Regions from separate parts of the Providencia sp. R33 genome, predicted to be linked through region 4. Evidence: predicted binding sites of a transcription regulator. Region 4 holds the regulator's gene; each other region holds the start of a gene.
The links. Region 4 encodes CRP, which controls carbon source genes, mostly activating them, when cyclic AMP is high. Its sites were predicted from a motif close to ATGTGANNNNNNTCACAT; they were not measured.

Region 1 (3,387 bases), 2.0 Mb from region 4:
AATACTTTGTTTGAGTAACCAGTTTCGTTGTCATACCAAGAAACTAATTTAACAAAGTTATCGTTCAGTGCGATACCCGCTTTAGCATCAAACACAGAAGTCAGTTTTTCACCGTTGAAGTCAGTTGATACAACGTCATCTTCAGTGTAACCCAGAACACCTTTCAGCTCGCCTGCAGCAGCTTCTTTGATAGCGTCACAGATTTGTGCGTAAGTTGCTGGTTTTTCCAGACGAACAGTTAAGTCAACAACTGAAACGTTTGGAGTAGGAACACGGAAAGACATACCAGTCAGTTTGCCATTCAGCTCAGGAATAACTTTACCTACAGCTTTAGCAGCACCAGTTGAAGATGGGATGATGTTTTGAGCAGCACCACGACCACCACGCCAGTCTTTGTGAGAAGGGCCATCAACAGTTTTCTGAGTTGCAGTTGTTGCGTGAACAGTGGTCATCAGACCTTCAACGATACCGAATTTGTCGTTGATAACTTTAGCCAGTGGAGCTAAGCAGTTAGTTGTGCAAGATGCGTTAGAAACGATTTCTTGACCTGCGTAAGCTTTGTGGTTAACGCCCATAACGAACATTGGGGTGTCATCTTTAGAAGGACCAGTCAGAACAACTTTTTTCGCGCCTGCTTGGATGTGTTTACGTGCAGTTTCATCAGTCAGGAAGATACCTGTCGCTTCAGCAACTACGTCAACACCGACTTCGTTCCATTTCAGGTTTGCAGGATCTTTTTCTGCAGTAACACGGATTTTTTTACCGTTTACAACTAGGTGACCATCTTTAACTTCAACAGTACCGTTGAAACGACCGTGAGTTGAATCGTATTTCAGCATGTAAGCCATGTATTCTGCATCGAGCAGGTCGTTGATAGCAACGATTTCGATATCAGAACGCTCTTGTGCAGCACGGAAAACGATACGGCCAATACGACCAAAACCATTAATACCTACTTTGATAGTCATAGTATTTCCACCAGCTATTTATTCGTGAATTAAGTTGTAGTTAAAGTTACCAAAACCTTGCCAGCCGTCAAGCGGAATCGTGTCAATTATTGAAAAAAATCAATTCTGATACCACTAACTGCTTATTTGTCAGCCATTTCAGCGGCAAATACAGCCGCACGTATTATCGGGATTGTACGGCATAATGAAACCATCTATCAGTGATATATGTGATACGCTTCACAAATCAAAACGGAAAGTAAGATGCTTCTTAGTTTAGAATAGTTTTATAAATATTGTTGTTAATTTTTTGTTGCTAAAAAATGCAGTATGATAGTCATCAACCAAACAAACTATTTAAATACGTGGGTAAGTCATGTCACATAAAGATAAACAACACGTTGATATTTCAGATTTAAATGAGATGCAGCGCTATGTTACACAGCAAGCAGGCACTGAACCGCCATTCAGTGGTCAATTATTGCATAACCGTAAAGAGGGTGTGTATGAATGCCTGTGCTGTGGTACACCTTTATTTATGTCTGAGACCAAATTTGATGCAGGTTGTGGGTGGCCGAGCTTCTATGAAGCAGTGAATGATCATGCCATCAAATACATTGAAGATTTCTCTCATGGAATGCACCGCATTGAAGTTCGCTGTCAAAATTGCGATGCACACTTAGGGCATGTGTTTCCAGATGGCCCTATGCCAACAGGGCAACGTTACTGTATTAATTCAGCATCCTTAAGCTTTTTGGATGAAGAATCAGGTGAGAAGACCCGTGGATAGGCAGCTGAAGGGTGCTGAAGTCCATTTTTTGTGTTCAGCCTTCGCGAGCAATAACGATTCAGCTAAAAATAAAAAAGCAGTTTAACTAAAAGTCAGTTTACATTTTCGAAGGAGCGGTGCCGTGAGCGTAGAAGTTGACCCAAAATATATTGAGCAATTACTTGCAGTGATGACCCCAGAGATTTATGAGCGCCTCGTTACTGCCGTTGAGCTAGGTAAATGGCCTGATGGGGTTCCTTTAACCGCGGAGCAAAAAGAACATAGCTTGCAGATGGTGATGCTGTGGCAATCACGCAACAACCATAATCCGGAGCATATGACGGTAGGGACAAACGGTGAGATCACCATGAAGAGCAAGCAAGAGCTCAAAACGATGTTCCAAGGGGAAATGTTAGCTACACTCAAACCGCAAAATAACGAGTGATTTAAAACGGTATTATTTTCAATGGTATTTGAAATGGCAATGTTTTCTCACGGAAGGTTGAACAGGAGAAAACATCGCCGAGGTGAATGCTCGATTAGGCAATATCATCTAAGGTGATAAGTTTTGCACCTTGCTGTTCCATTTCGATTAACGCATTCTGGCTGTCATTAGCGGTTAAATTAACACCACGACAGCCATCCACTAACACATCGACGCTGTAGCCCAAATTTAAGGCATCAAGCACCGTAAATTTAACGCAATAATCGGTCGCAATCCCCATAATAATTAAGTGATTGATCTCTTGAGTTTGTAGCCATGCATGTAAGCGTGTTTGACTCACTTTGTCGTTATCAAAGAAAGCACTATAGCTATCAACTTGCGGGTCTTCGCCTTTGGTAAACGTTTCCTGGATAGCTTGTGTATTTAATCGGGGATGAAAATCTGCACCTTTTCCGCCTTGAACACAATGTACAGGCCACCATACTTGCGGCAATCCATTAAGTTCACCAATATCGCCAACTTGTGTACCTGAATTTTCAGCAAAGCTTAAATGCTCCGCAGGGTGCCAATCTTGACTCGCAATGACGGTGATGTCTTTTTGTTGGCAAACCGTGACTGCTTTATTGGCCACGTCTATAACGTGTTCACTTTCATTCACGGCGAGCGAGCCGCCTGTACAGAAATCATTTTGTAAATCGACTAGCAATAAGGCCGTTTTCATCATTTCCTCAGTTATTCATCAGCGTAGCTCAATTCACCGCGTAAATTATTTTGCATTAATTCGCGGATCAGCGCAGGTGTGTAATTTTGACTTAGTAAGTAATGTAATTTACTCAACGCCGCTTCAAAAGTCATGTCATAACCGCTAATTACCCCTGATTCCGCGAGAGCATGCCCTGTGGCGTAGCCTTCCATATTTACACGTCCTGAGATGCACTGTGTTAGGTTGACGACAATAATCCCACGATTTGTAGCTTCACGTAGAATACGCAGTAATTCAGGCTGCTGCGGGGCATTCCCAACACCATAAGAACGCAGAATTAATGCTTTGACGGGCTGCTGAAGAATATTACGGACAATCTCAATCGATAAACCTGGGTAGAGTGTGACAACGCCAATAGGTTGAGGGGTAATGCGGTGAGTTTTGAATTCACCCACACCAATAGGTGCAGGGCAAGCATTGAAAGCGCGAATATGAATGCCGGCTTCCATCAACGGCGAGCAGT
Region 2 (3,387 bases), 1.6 Mb from region 4:
CAAAAAACGGCTCTAATATTTTAGATAAATACTGGGCATTCTCATGGTCTTTTTTTATATTTACTTTGTACTCTTTTAATTTTTTTAACGCTATAAACGCCATTAGGCCAGATTGATGTAATGCACCGCCATACCACTTCCTAAGCTTTCTTGCAATTTGGATATCCCGCTCTTTTCCAATAAGCACTGAACCAAAGGGTGCACCAATTCCCTTTGAAAGACAAACATTGAGTAGGTCTATGTCTTTTACATAACTTTCTGGTGAAATATTAAGTGCCTCACATGAATTTAAAACTCTTGCGCCATCAAGATATAATGAAATTCTTCTATCATCACATAATTTTCTTAATGCCTTAATTTCTTCAATAGGGAATATACTTCCTCCATACGTTCCAATACTACTTTCTATCGAGATGACCTTAGGAGTTGCATATAAATATGACCACCTTGATTTATTATTGATAGCTTCAATGATATCTTTAACCGTTAATATTCCATTATTCGTTTTAATATTATTAATAACAAGCCCGCTAAGCGCTGATGTTGGAGAAGATTCAAAATAACAAACATGATAACCTGTTTCAGTAATTACTTCATCGCCAGGATTTGCTAATACCCTAAGACCAACTTGATTGCTCATTGTTCCAGATGGCATAAATAATGCTGATTCTTTTCCAAATAACGTTGCTGCAAAACATTCTAACGCTTTAACATATTCATCTTCATTGTAACAATCATCTCCTATCTTACAGAAATCTATGTTACTTAAATCATTGGGTAACAATTTAGTTAATGTATCACTTCTGAGATCTATATAATCCATTTATTTCCCTGTTTATTACTTGACCATGGAATTATTCTAAAACACTCTTAAATTATTTATTTAATTTATCGGTTAAACACTATAGTTCAACTACTTTTAAAATAAAAAATAATAACTGTGATATACGTAATAAATATTTAATATAATATACCTCAAAGATATTAGCTTAAAACTTTGCCTTCGTGAGTACATTGGCAGTCTGTGTATTTCAGTTTTCCATCTCAGAATGTTAAGATATTTTCTTGTGATCTATAGCACATTCCTTTAGTTAATTGTATGATGAATAGATGTCAAGCTACAGGACGGATCTCATGTCATTTAAACAGGTGCTGATAACGGGATGGCAGTATTTGCGCGCTTTCGCAATACTTTACCTCTGCCTGATTGTCGGAAACCTTATCTCTACCCTACTTCCTTTTGCCATTCCCGGCAGTATTGTCGGTATGCTCATTCTGTTTGCACTACTGGCACTGCAAATTATCCCTGCTCATTGGGCGCAACCCGGATGCAGTATTTTATTGAAAAATATGACCATTCTGTTTGTGCCTATCGGTGTGGGGATCATGAATTACTATGACTTATTGAGCCAGCAACTGATCCCGATTGTGGTTTCTTGTATGGTCAGCACCTTAATAGTCATGATAGTAGTCGCTATCAGTTCCAACTATATTCACAAAGAACGCCCTGTCATCGGCGCTAAACCTGATGAAGTTCCCCTTCCCCCTGAAGAGCCAATTTCTTCGGTAATTAATAATGATAAAACTAAGGGGAACGAATAATGTTAACGCACATTTGGTGGTCATTACCGCTGACAATTGTGGTGTTTTATCTTGCTCGCAAACTGTCAGTAAAATTTAAACTGCCAATATTAAACCCATTATTAATTACCATTGCGGTGCTTATTACCATATTGGTTATCACTAATACCTCTTATGAGCATTATTTTGCGGGCAGTAAAATCCTGAATGATTTACTGCAACCTGCCGTTGTGGCATTAGCTTTCCCTCTTTACGAGCAAATGCACCAAATTCGTGCCCAATGGAAATCCCTATTTAGTATCTGCTTTGCGGGTAGTATCGTCGCGATGTTTAGCGGTGCGGCGATTGCATTTTGGCTCGGGGCAACGCCAGATATCGCCGCCTCCGTATTGCCGAAATCAGTCACGACACCCATAGCGATGGCGGTTGCTGATTCAATTGGTGGGATCCCCGCAATTAGCGCTGCTTGCGTGCTGTTTGTGGGTATTTTAGGCGCAATGTTCGGGCACAGTTTATTTGATGCCCTACGTGTTCGCACCCATGCGTCTCGCGGGCTTGCGATGGGAACGGCTTCCCACGCATTAGGTACCGCACGTTGCGCTGAAGTTAATTACATTGAGGGGGCTTATAGTTCACTCGCATTGATGACCTGTGGGGTGATCACCTCATTAAGTGCTCCATTTATATTTCCTGTCATTTTGCATCTTTTTAGCTAATCTTATTAGTTACACACCCCGTTAATATGATGAGTAAGGGAAAACGATATTCTCTTACTTATCATTGAACACTAAAAACATGAGATATATCTCTCAATTAAAGAATTTGTTTCATATGTTTCATTTGAATTAGTGATTTAAATCACATTTCATTATGTGCTTTATTGAATAGAATGAAAGCAATTAAATAGGGAGGGTAACTCATGCATTCAAGATTTAAGGCCGCTTGGGCCGAGCTTCCAGAGAAGCTACAGTCTGTACTTAGACCTATCATTGATAAATCCGATTTCGCCGGAATGCTAACGGCTGAGCAAGTACAACACATTAAAGCGCAAAGCGGTGTTAGCGACTCAGAATTAGCATTCTCACTACTCCCTTTTGCAGCGGCCTATGCCGTTACACCAATCTCCCATTTCCACGTTGGTGCAATCGCTTGCGGCGCTAGTGGTAATTTATATTTCGGCGCCAATATGGAGTTTAGCCATGTTTCGATGGGGCAAGTGATCCACGCGGAGCAATGTGCGATCACCCATTCGTGGATGAAAGGCGAAAAGCAAATTACGTCGATCACCGTGAATTACACCCCATGTGGCCATTGCCGACAATTTATGAATGAATTACGCGAAGGTGGTAAAATTATGGTGCATTTACCGGGTCGTGAGCCAGCGGTACTACACCATTATTTACCTGATTCATTTGGCCCAGCCGATTTAAACATTACGACACTATTGCTTGATTCTGTTCAGCATGGTTATAACAACCAAAGCCGTGACAGGCTGTTAAGTGCCGCTATTGAGGCTGCTAATCAATCCCATGCACCTTATAGTCAATCCCATTCAGGTATTGCTGTGCAGCTCAAAGATGGTTCACTGTTTACAGGGCGCTACGCTGAAAATGCGGCATTCAACCCAAGCTTACCACCACTACAAGCCGCGTTAATTATGATTAACCTTGCTGGTAAAGATATCCATGCCATTGAACAAGCTAAGTTGGTTGAAAAGCAAGATGCGATAGTGAAACAATGGTGTACCACTGAAAATACCTTAAGTGCACTAGGTTGCCGACAAGTGGAATTGGTTTATTTGGATTA
Region 3 (3,387 bases), 230 kb from region 4:
TAATTTCATTTACAGCCGTTTATTTGCGAGCCGCTTCGCAAGCTTAGCCTATCCAGCTCGCAAACCATTTAAGGCCTAGTGCCCCTGGGGCAAGTATGCCAAATGCCCAGATCATCGCAGAGGCAATATTGGCAAGTTGGAAATGGCGCTGCGGCATTGCACAGATCCCTGCAACTAAGGGTACAACTGCCCTCAATGGCCCGAAGAAGCGACCAAAAAAGATCCCCCAGATCCCCCAGCGATCAAAAAAAACTTGTCCTTTATCAATCATTTGTGGGTTACGGGAAATTGGCCACATTTTGCGTACATTTTCTTTGTAATGAAAGCCAAACCAGTAAGAAAGCCAATCACCAAAGAATGCACCTAATGCAGCAGCCAACCAAATAGGCCAAAAAACAATATTGCTTTCGCCAATCAAAGCGCCAAGCGCAAGCAGTATCACTGTTGCAGGTAAAAGAAGTGATAAGAAAGCGAGAGATTCACCAAAGGCGAGAAAGAAAATAATTGGTAGCGCCCATACTTCATGTTCGCGAGTAAAGTCCGTCACAACGGTCACTATTTCATTGAGCGTCACAGCACATTCCTTTCATCAATGGTTTGATGTATTACAGTAGCGAAAAACGTATAAATCAAGATTAAACAGGATAATAAATTCAGCTGAGTTATGTAGTCATTCCTTTACTCACACAACATCAGCCAAAGTAACATCAATTATTCGAGAAAGTGTTGCTGCAACTCTTCACGCTGTTTTAGGCCTAGGCCAAAATCAGCTTCCAACCACTTATCCACATTACCATATTGTTTTTCAATGCTTTTTAGAGCTGTTTGTAAGAACTCTTCACGAACTGAATACACATACTCAAACTTTTTCAGCACACTTTCACTCATGGTTTTTGCGTGTTCTTCAAGTAGGTGCTTGCGATATGGCGCTAAAGTTTCATTAGTGAGTAAATAGTCTTCCATTACTGTGTCTAGGTCAGCACCTAACGCAAATAAAACCAGCGCCGAACCTACGCCAGTACGGTCTTTCCCGACTGCACAGTGCTGAACAACCCCGCCTTTTTCTGGTTGTTGTAGCATGCTCACCAGCTGATGGTAAGCAGGGTTATTCAGTGGTAATAATTCATACAAACGGAACATAAAGGCTTGTGGATCAAATTGTTCCAATATCTCTGGCGTGAGTTTATCTAAGTTTGCGGTGACTTCTTTCGCTAATGGATTTGCTGGAGCATGAACATAATGCGCCCCTTGCCATACGACATCAGGCTTAGCAATAATTTCAACTTCGTCACGATAATCAATGATTTGAAAAAGATTTTGTGATTGTAAAACAGTTTCATCATCTTGAGTTAAACGGTCTAATGCTCCTGAACGAAACAGCACACCAGGTTTGATTTTATTGCCATTTGATAGCTTTTTCCCGCCTAAATCGCGAAAATTAATGCCACCTTTGAGTGGAAGGACGGAGGGGTGAAGATAAGGTGTTGTTGACATAATTATTCCTTTTGCCCACAGCACACGTTCAAGTTGCGAATAAAAAAGATGCAACCCAAACGATTAAAGGGCACATAATATTGATAATTGTTTTTATGACAATAACAGATCTAACGCATAAGAGGATCAGGATATTTTCTGGAAATTCATTACAAATTGTTAAAAATTTGTCGGGGTTATATCTAGAGTGAATAACTTAGGAGCAAAACTAAGCCCGCCTATTGTCTTTCCACAACCGAGTGAATTTTTAAATAGGCGAGCCAGTAAATCATTGACTACAGTAAGCGACGTGCCGCTTCAACAACAATACTTAGCACATTACCTTCTGTTTTCTTCAGTAATGTTTCATTTGGGATTTCTTGTTGTGTACGGTTAACAATGACCCCTGCAACCATACCTGCACGTAGACCTTTACTGCTTGAGCACATGGTCAGTAACGTTGCTGATTCCATTTCATAATTCATGACGCCCATATCTTGCCACTCTTTCATTGAGCCTCTGAAATGGCGCATAACACGGCCAGTATAGGTATCATAACGCTCTTGACCTGGGTAGAAGGTATCTGAAGAGGCTGTTACACCCACATGGACGGTTGCTCCCGCATCTTTTGCCGCAGCAAATAATGCATTAGTACAATCAAAATCAGCCACGGCTGGGTATTCAAGTGGTGCAAAATGCTGGCTCGCACCATCTAAACGTACTGCACCTGTAGTGACTAATACATCCCCCACATTGATATCTTCTTGGATTGCACCTGTTGTACCAATACGTAGGAAAGTACGGATCCCTAATTGTGCCAACTCTTCGACTGCAATAGAGGTAGATGGACCACCAATACCCGTTGAGCAAACAATGACAGCTTTACCATCAAGCTCACCACGCCAAGAGGTATATTCACGCAATGACGCAAGATGCACAGGGTTATCCATCAGACGTGCAATTTTTTCAACACGGTTAGGATCCCCAGGAACAATCGCGACGGTTGCACCCTGTAAGTCACTTTTCTTTAAACCTAAGTGGAAAACGTCAGACATATCAAACTCCTTTACACAATGGCATCATTGAATTGTTTAGCTGCTATTAATATAGCGATAAGTGCAGGTCAATTTAGTGATGAGTGTCTCTTTTAATGAAAGCATCATCATTTTATTTTCAATAAAATGTGATTAATGTCACATAAAAAACACCTTACAGCCAAAATCGGGCTAAGATGCAATCAGTATAGATGAATGTACGCGATTATCGAAAATGTATTAGAGAGAACTTCGCCTGCCTTCTTACTGATAAGTTACCTTATAATTTTTGGGTTAATAGCTTTCATTCAAAACATTAAATTATGTTTTTATACATTTAGTTATCGACAATGGCTCATTTTCATTGACCTGAAAAATAAATTGATCAAAATAGCGACCTACAATTTTTCGAATAATGCTCCATACTATGAATGAGAGCATCAATTGGCATGTTACCTAGGAGTCAAAAATGGGGCTATTAGATCAAATGTTAGGCATGGTTGCAGGCGATAAAATGCAACAGTTTCAATCCGTTATTAAGTGGATTGAAAACCAAGGTGGTCTGTCTGGTGTCGTTGATAAATTTAACGAGCAAGGCTTAGGTGGCATTATTACTTCGTGGATTAGCGAAGGGGCAAATTTACCGATTGATGGAAGCCAATTAATGCAAGTTTTTGGTAACGTTAATATTCAAGAGCTCGCGCAATCTGTAGGCTTAGATACACAATCAACCTCAGATTTAGTGGCAAAATACCTGCCTCAACTGGTTGACAGTGCAACACCAAATGGCGAGCTACCTGAGAGCCTTGACCTTGCTTCTATTGGCATGAACCTGTTGAAGTCAAAATTATTTGGTTAATGCGTTAACCACCGGCACATT
Region 4 (3,387 bases):
CAGAGAACAAGGCCGCCATATTAGTTATTTTGGCCCAGAAGCCAATGACTTTGCGCTACTTGAGCAAACACTGGTGGATTACGCCAAAACGGGCTGTGGGAAATCACGAAAATACCTACATACCTATGACGAAGCAGTTCCTTATGGTTTACAACCAGGTACATTCACCCCTTGGGAATCGTTACCCGAAAAAACGGATGTGCTGTTCTATGAGGGCTTACACGGTGGGATAGTGACACCTGAGCACAATGTCGCGCAACATGTTGATTTACTTGTCGGTGTTGTGCCTATCGTGAACTTAGAGTGGATACAAAAGCTCATCAGAGACACTACGGAGCGCGGGCACTCCCGAGAAGCGGTAATGGATTCAGTGGTACGTTCGATGGGTGACTACATTAACTACATTACACCACAATTTTCCCGTACTCATATTAACTTCCAACGCGTACCGACTGTGGATACCTCAAACCCATTTTCAGCGAAAGCCATTCCTTCACAAGATGAAAGCTTTATCGTTATTCGCTTTCGTGGGCTTGAACAGATCGATTTTCCCTACCTGCTATCAATGATATCAGGCTCTTTTATCTCTGCGATGAATACTATTGTGGTACCTGGAGGGAAATTAGGCTTAGCGATGGAATTAATTATGACACCAATAGTTGAAAAACTAATTAGTCAAAAACATAGCTAAATTGCTTTTTGATTATTAAACAAGATGCTTACCATTAATTAAGATAAGCATCTTTCAATTCAAATATATTAATAATAATTAAATTTATTTTTAATTTCTTATTTCAAAGCTGTGGGTCACTTCCACAGTTTTTTCTAACATCAACGCGACCGAACAATATTTTTCAGCCGAAAGTTGAACCGCACGTTCAACGGCTTTATCCGTTAATTCATTCCCTGTTACAATAAAATGCAAATGAATTTTAACGAAATAGCGTGGCGCTTCTTCGCGACGCTCGGAGGTTAATTTCACTTCACAGTCGGTAATGTCATTACGACCTTTTTGTAAGATGGATACCACGTCAATCGCGCTACAACCGCCCGCTGCCATTAACACCATCTCCATTGGGCTTGGTGCTTTATCGCCTGCGTTACCATCCATCATCACTTGGTGGCCTGACGCTGACTCACCTAAAAAAGAGAGTCCTTCTACCCATTTAACTCTTGCTTCCATTTTATTCCCCTTGAAATGAAATCGATTTAAAGGCTACATTGTTCCATAGATATAATGAATGTTATATCAGCTTTATTCTGCTGAAGCGATACAGGGAAGACTTTCTGTATTGAATATGCTACAAACAATACTTAGTTGATAGGATTAAGATCAAAACTCAACGTTGTATTTGATTATATTATAGTGTTGATATCAATTTGTTTACCCTAACCATGAAAAGCGATTGATGCAATGTTGCTCTTCCTATTATTTAGGGTATATAAGACAAATTAATATGCTAAGCTAGTGACTTTAAAGCCAGCCTTTCTGGTACGCTTTTTCCGGATGGCTGCAATAACATACAGAGGATAACGCTAATGGTTCTCGGCAAGCCACAAACAGACCCTACTCTTGAATGGTTTTTGTCACACTGCCATATTCATAAGTATCCATCCAAGAGCACACTGATCCATCAGGGTGAGAAAGCAGAAACCCTTTACTACATAGTTAAAGGTTCAGTGGCTGTTTTAATCAAAGATGAAGAAGGCAAAGAAATGATCCTCTCCTACCTGAATCAGGGGGATTTCATTGGTGAGCTTGGATTATTTGAAGAAGGGCAAGAACGTACTGCGTGGGTTAGAGCAAAAATCGCCTGCGAAGTTGCTGAAATTTCTTACAAAAAATTCCGTCAATTGATTCAGGTTAACCCTGATATCTTAATGCGCCTCTCTGCGCAAATGGCAAGCCGCCTACAAACCACGTCAGAAAAAGTGGGCAACCTCGCCTTCTTAGACGTGACAGGTCGTATTGCACAAACGTTACTGAATCTAGCCAAACAACCTGATGCCATGACGCATCCAGACGGGATGCAAATCAAAATCACCCGTCAGGAAATTGGCCAAATCGTTGGTTGTTCCCGTGAAACTGTCGGCCGTATTTTGAAAATGCTGGAAGATCAAAACTTAATCTCCGCGCATGGTAAAACCATTGTTGTTTACGGTACACGATAATTAACCTTTCGCCTCACTCCCTTGGTGGGGCGCACCTTTTTGAATAGCGTTATATCCTAAGTATAACGCTATTTCCCCAAAATACGGTTGTTTTATATATCATTTTTAATGAGTGTCGTTTCTTTATATTTTTCTGACTAATAATCAAACTAAGATAATGGGAGTTAACCATTATTAGGAGATTATTTGTTGTGAAATTAGATGTCAACGTCAATAAATTAGCCAGAATATCGAATAACACAAGTAATAAAAATATTGTTTTCCGAAGCCCGTCAATCATTGATAATTTAAGTATTATTAAGACATTCAATTCTGAGAATTATAAGAAAATAAACTTCGCGACTCTGACTTGTGAGTTTCAAGAAAGAGCACAACCCGAGCTAAATCGCCTCCCCTATTCACCACCTGTTGAAAAACTATTATTACCTTATACCTATCATGAAGATGATTTAATTTCCCCATCAAATATCGTTAAAAACAACATCACTATAAAAAATAATACGCCAATAAAAATTAAACTGGAATATACACCTATGAAAACCACCAACTCTAATGCTGAATTAATTAACATAGACCGAAAAAATTTTTTAATTAACGATTTTGGTATCAATAAAATAAAACAATTCTTTTATAATTCGATTGAAAAAGTACAATCAACAGGGAAGATTCAAGCTTTAGTAGTTAAAAACAAACTTAACCCTAGAAAGGAAGATTTATACAGCGTTAAGTTTTATAATAAAAATGAAATGACTGAAATACAAAAAACTAACAAACAAAATGCAGAAACAGTAAACGAAGAAAAAAACCCTCCTATATCATTTTCAGGTAAGGATAAAGAACAATTTAATCAAGCTAAGAACCTAAAAAATAGAATTCACGAGCTCGAAAAAGAGATATCATCCCGTAAAGATTTTAACAAATTAGGTGATAAATTTAAATATACCAAATCCACCCAAAATTTAATTAATGAATGTATTTCCTCTCCATCTAATAAAAGAGATACTACATTTAGCGCTACCATTGAAACTATGAATGAAGTTATTAATAAATTAAATAACCAACTCAGCGCCCTTAAAAAAAATGAAGAAAAAACCATAAAAATCACATCTGAAAAAAATATTTTCAATAGTAATGAGAGTCTAAATTCTAATTCCTCAGGCTATTATTCAGAAACAACCGATGAATCAGGTTATAGTTCAGAAGAAACTGAGAATC

Region 1: a site for CRP is predicted at 1,176-1,193, ahead of msrB (peptide-methionine (R)-S-oxide reductase MsrB). Genes of this name have one in related genera too.
Region 2: a site for CRP is predicted at 1,066-1,083, ahead of J6836_RS11575 (CidA/LrgA family protein). Genes of this name have one in related genera too.
Region 3: a site for CRP is predicted at 2,655-2,672, ahead of udp (uridine phosphorylase). Genes of this name have one in related genera too.

What each region holds. Positions count from the first base shown of each region.
Region 1 covers NZ_CP072453.1:1,307,155-1,310,541, forward strand. The annotation lists gene gapA (glyceraldehyde-3-phosphate dehydrogenase) at 1-968, opposite strand, end outside; gene msrB (peptide-methionine (R)-S-oxide reductase MsrB) at 1,324-1,737, shown strand; gene J6836_RS06110 (YeaC family protein) at 1,907-2,161, shown strand; gene pncA (bifunctional nicotinamidase/pyrazinamidase) at 2,256-2,882, opposite strand; gene ansA (asparaginase) at 2,894-3,387, opposite strand, start outside.
Region 2 covers NZ_CP072453.1:2,459,719-2,463,105, forward strand. The annotation lists gene J6836_RS11570 (threonine aldolase family protein) at 1-823, opposite strand, end outside; gene J6836_RS11575 (CidA/LrgA family protein) at 1,135-1,602, shown strand; gene J6836_RS11580 (CidB/LrgB family autolysis modulator) at 1,602-2,297, shown strand; gene cdd (cytidine deaminase) at 2,501-3,387, shown strand, end outside.
Region 3 covers NZ_CP072453.1:4,316,786-4,320,172, reverse strand. The annotation lists gene J6836_RS20080 (DedA family protein) at 44-574, opposite strand; gene J6836_RS20075 (tyrosine-protein phosphatase) at 712-1,494, opposite strand; gene udp (uridine phosphorylase) at 1,770-2,528, opposite strand; gene J6836_RS20065 (YidB family protein) at 2,977-3,366, shown strand.
Region 4 covers NZ_CP072453.1:4,082,787-4,086,173, reverse strand. The annotation lists gene J6836_RS19155 (phosphoribulokinase) at 1-691, shown strand, start outside; gene J6836_RS19150 (OsmC family protein) at 782-1,183, opposite strand; gene crp (cAMP-activated global transcriptional regulator CRP) at 1,540-2,172, shown strand; gene J6836_RS19140 (hypothetical protein) at 2,364-3,387, shown strand, end outside.